2 regions of the Burkholderia pseudomultivorans genome follow, and region 1 is predicted to be linked to the other one. Evidence: predicted binding sites of a transcription regulator. Region 1 holds the regulator's gene; the other holds the start of a gene.

Region 1 (2,199 bases):
AGTCCTTGTTCACGAGCCCCTTGTTCGCGAGCGCGTCGATGTCGTAGGCGAGCGCGAGCGTCACGACGTCGGCCTGCAGCCCGTCGAGCACCGAGCGCGCCTGCGCGCCCGAGCCGCCGTGCGACTGCTTGAAGTTGACCGTCTCGCCGGTCTTCGCCTTCCACTCCTTGCCGAACGCCTGGTTGAAATCCTGGTACAGCTCGCGCGTCGGGTCGTACGACACGTTCAGGAACGTCGTGTCGGCCTGCGCGTGCGTCGCGACGCCCAGCACCGCCGCCGTACCCAGCGCGAGTGTTGCAATCAAGCGGCCCGCCCCGCTCACCAGCCCCGTCGTGCGCTTCACCATCCTTGGTTCTCCAGTGTTGTCGTGTAGTCGGTATTGCGATGTCGGGCCAGTCTATCGAACGGGTTACATGATTAAAAATAATCGTTCCTCATTTTTTAATACTCAAAAGTGCTAACGCAGCACGGATGGACGGTTGCGGCGGACGAACCGTCGTCCGGGCGTCGCGAAATCGCATCGGAACCGGCGCGATCGCGTCGAACTTCACGTAACACTTGAAATTCGCGAAGTACTGTATAAAAATACAGCTCACTGTCTATCCATACAGTTGAACCATGACCAAACTCACCGCCCGCCAGCAGCAAGTGTTCGACTTGATCCGCCGCGCGATCGAGCGCTCCGGATTCCCCCCCACCCGCGCCGAGATCGCGGCCGAGCTGGGCTTCAGTTCGCCGAACGCGGCCGAGGAGCACCTCCGCGCGCTCGCGCGCAAGGGCGTGATCGAGTTGGCCGCCGGTGCGTCGCGCGGCATCCGCCTGCTCGGCATCGACGATGCGCCGCACCAGTTCACGCTGCCGCACGCAGGCCTGATGCAGCTGTCGCTGCCGCTCGTGGGCCGCGTCGCGGCCGGCAGCCCGATCCTCGCGCAGGAGCACATCTCGCAGCATTACGCGTGCGATCCCGCGCTGTTCTCGAGCAAGCCCGACTACCTGCTGAAAGTGCGCGGCCTGTCGATGCGCGACGCCGGCATTCTCGACGGCGACCTCCTCGCGGTGCAGAAGCGCACGGAAGCGAAGGACGGGCAGATCATCGTCGCGCGTCTGGGCGACGACGTCACGGTCAAGCGCCTGATGCGCCGGCCGGGCGGCCTCGAGCTGATCGCGGAGAACCCCGATTACGAAAACATCTTCGTCAAGGCCGGCAGTGCGGAATTCGCGCTGGAAGGCATCGCCGTCGGGCTGATCCGCTCGGGCGAACTCTGACCCATCCGTCTCGCTCAGGAGAACATCATGGAACGCCTTGCCCGCCTGCTGCCTTTCCGTCAATTCGGTCGCCTGCGCCATCTGCGCGGCCGCACGCCCTGCGCGCCGCTCACCGCTGCGGCGCCCGCCGGCCAAGAAGTCGCAGTCGAACGGCAGGCGTCGCTGCTGCCGTCGGCGCTGCCCGCCTTCGCGCGGGTGTCGCTGAACGCCGGCCTGAATCATGCAGAACCGGCGCGCCGCGCGCCGGTGCGCGTCTATCACGGCCGCTCGCGGCTGATCATGGTCGGGACGATCGACGCCGTGTGCCGGATGATCGATCGCTGCATCGCCGAGGAACGTTCTGCCGCGCAAGGCGGTCTCTGATTGCGGAACCGTCCCGCACCGGAGGTATCGTGACGCAATCCCCGGGCCGCACGTCGCGGCTCAAACCCCTGCTGATCGTCGTGATGGCCGTCGTCGTCGTTGCGGCGATCGGCTATGCGTACGCGTCGCCGTATATCGCGCTCGATCGCCTGAAATCGGCGGTCGATGCGCGTGATGCGCAGGCCGTCAGCGAATATGTCGATTTTCCGTCGCTGCGCATCAGCCTGAAGCAGCAGGTCACGGAAGAGTTGATGCGCCGGATCGACGCGGTGAAGAAAGACAATCCGTTCGCGGTGATCGGGGCGTTGATCGGGTCCGCATTGATCGGCCCGCTGGTCGACGCGTATGCGACGCCGGAAGGCGTGGCCGCATTGATGAGCGGATTGCCGCCGCGCGGCAATCCGGGCGAGCGCCCGCCCGAATGGTCGGCGCCGCCGGGCGGCGCACCGGGCGCGGAATCGACCGCGCCGCCTGCGAGTACAGCCGGTCCGGCGAGCGCTGCCACACCGGCCAGCAATGCGGCGACGACCGCGTCATCGCCCGCACCGGCGCCCGCGCCTGCAAGCCCGG
Region 2 (2,199 bases), 1.4 Mb from region 1:
CAAGAAGCTGTTCGCGCGCAAGAACGGAGGGGCATGACATGCTGTCCGCACAAGACCTGAAACTCACGTTCAATCCCGGCACGCCGATCGAGACGCGCGCGCTGCGCGGGCTGTCGCTCGAGATTCCCGACGGCCAGTTCGTCGCGGTGATCGGCTCGAACGGCGCCGGCAAGTCGACCTTCCTCAACGCGATCAGCGGCGACCAGGCGGTCGATGCGGGACGCATCACGATCGACGGCACGGACGTCACGCGCAAGGCCGCGTGGGACCGCGCGCACCTCGTCGCGCGCGTGTTCCAGGATCCGATGGCCGGCACCTGCGAGGCGCTGACGATCGAGGAGAACATGGCGCTCGCGATGGCGCGCGGCGTGCGGCGCGGCTTCCGGGCCGCGCTCGATCGTCCGTCGCGCGAGCTGTTCCGCGACAAGCTGCGCCTGCTGAACCTCGGCCTCGAGAACCGGCTGACCGACCGGATCGGGCTGCTGTCGGGCGGCCAGCGGCAGGCCGTGAGCCTGCTGATGGCGTCGCTGCGACCGTCGCGGATCCTGCTGCTCGACGAGCACACGGCCGCGCTCGACCCGAAGACGGCCGCGTTCGTGCTGGAACTGACCGCGCGCATCGTCGCCGACAGCAAGCTGACGACGATGATGGTCACGCACAGCATGCGGCAGGCGCTCGATTACGGCGACCGCACGGTGATGCTGCACCAGGGGCAGGTCGTGCTCGACGTGTCGGGAGACGCGCGCAAGGGGCTCGACGTGTCCGACCTGTTGCAGATGTTCGAGAAGGTGCGGCACGAGCAGCTCGACGACGACGCGCTGCTGCTCGGCTGATCGACTGACCGGATCGACGGGCCGCCCCGGCCGGCGCAAGTTGCTCGCGCCGGCCGGGGCGGCCCGTTTTGCATCGAGGCTGGGCCGACGAGATGCCGCCGCTCCCGGCGACGGCGCAGCATGGGCAATTCGGGGCGGTGGCTCGGCCGCATGCCGTGCCGCTCCCGATGGCGACGCCGACGCGCGGGCGGCCGCGCCGCGCCGATCGACGGATTGCCTGTCCCTTTTTGTTGGGGCCTGACAGCGCCCGTGGCGATCCTCTATACTGTATATCCATACAGCATCGAGTCGCATGATGTCCGCCTCATCCCTGTCCCCGGAATCCCTTCATCCGTCGCTGTGGCGCGGTTCTCAGCTTGCGCGCGGCGGTCCGCGCACGATCGACACGGGCTTCGCGTCGCTGTCCGCCGAGCTGCCGGGCGGCGGCTGGCCGGTGGGCGGCCTCGTCGAACTGCTGGCCGCGCAGCCGGGCTGCGGCGAAATGCGCCTGCTCGCGCCGGCGCTCGCGCGCACCGTCAGCGCGCGGCGGCCGCTGGCGCTCGTCGCGCCGCCGCAGTCGCCGCACGCGAGCGCGCTTGCCAGTCTCGGCGTCCCGGCCGATGCGCTGCTGTGGCTGCGCGCCGGCAGCCGCACCGATGCCTTGTGGGCCGCCGAGCAGGCGCTCCGCACCGGCTGCTGCGGTGCGCTGCTGCTGTGGCAGGACGCGCGCCCCGACGCGCTGCGGCGCCTGCATCTCGCGGCCGCGCGCACCGGCGATACGTTGTTCGTGATGCTGCGTCCGCTGTCGGCCGCGCGGCAGCCGTCGCCTGCGGTGCTGCGCGTCGCGCTGTATCCGGTGCCGGGCGGCGTGTCGCTCGATATCGTCAAGCGGCGCGGGCCCGCGCGCAGCGCGCCGCTCGAACTCGACCTGCCATCGCCCATCGTGGAGAGCCGCTATGCGCGTCTTGCTCGGCATCCATCTGCCGCGCCTGCCGCTCGACGTGTGCGCCGCGCCGCCGTCTGACGACGACGCGGCCGACGCCGGCTGCGCGGTGCTCGAGCAGGGCGCCGTGCTGATCGCCGACGCGGCCGCGCGCCGGCAGGGCGTGCGCGCAGGCATGAAGCGCGGCGGCGTGCTGACGCTCGCGCCCGACACGCGGCTGGTCGAACGCGATCCCGCACGCGAGGCCGATGCGCTGCGCGCGGTCGCGCTCGCGCTGCTGCGTTTTTCGCCCTGCGTCGCGCTGCGCGACGAAGCCACGCTGATCGTCGATGTCGGGCCGAGCCTGCGCCTGTTCGGCGGGCTGCCGTCGCTGTGCCGGCAGGTGCGCGCGACGCTCGCGGCGCTCGGTTATGCGATGCGGCTGTCGGCCGCGCCGACCGGCGG

What was found. Region 1 encodes LexA, which represses DNA repair genes until DNA is damaged. Its sites were predicted from a motif close to ACTGTATNNNNATACAGT; they were not measured.
Region 2: a site for LexA is predicted at 1,098-1,115, ahead of imuA (translesion DNA synthesis-associated protein ImuA). Genes of this name have one in related genera too.

What each region holds. Positions count from the first base shown of each region.
Region 1 is NZ_CP013378.1:3,069,767-3,071,965, reverse strand. Features, by position in the region: gene WS57_RS26560 (sulfate ABC transporter substrate-binding protein) at 1-346, opposite strand, end outside; gene lexA (transcriptional repressor LexA) at 619-1,266, shown strand; gene WS57_RS26550 (hypothetical protein) at 1,294-1,629, shown strand; gene WS57_RS26545 (DUF2939 domain-containing protein) at 1,659-2,199, shown strand, end outside.
Region 2 is NZ_CP013378.1:4,468,732-4,470,930, reverse strand. Features, by position in the region: gene WS57_RS32965 (ABC transporter permease) at 1-37, shown strand, start outside; gene WS57_RS32960 (ABC transporter ATP-binding protein) at 39-833, shown strand; gene imuA (translesion DNA synthesis-associated protein ImuA) at 1,129-1,836, shown strand; gene WS57_RS32950 (Y-family DNA polymerase) at 1,769-2,199, shown strand, end outside.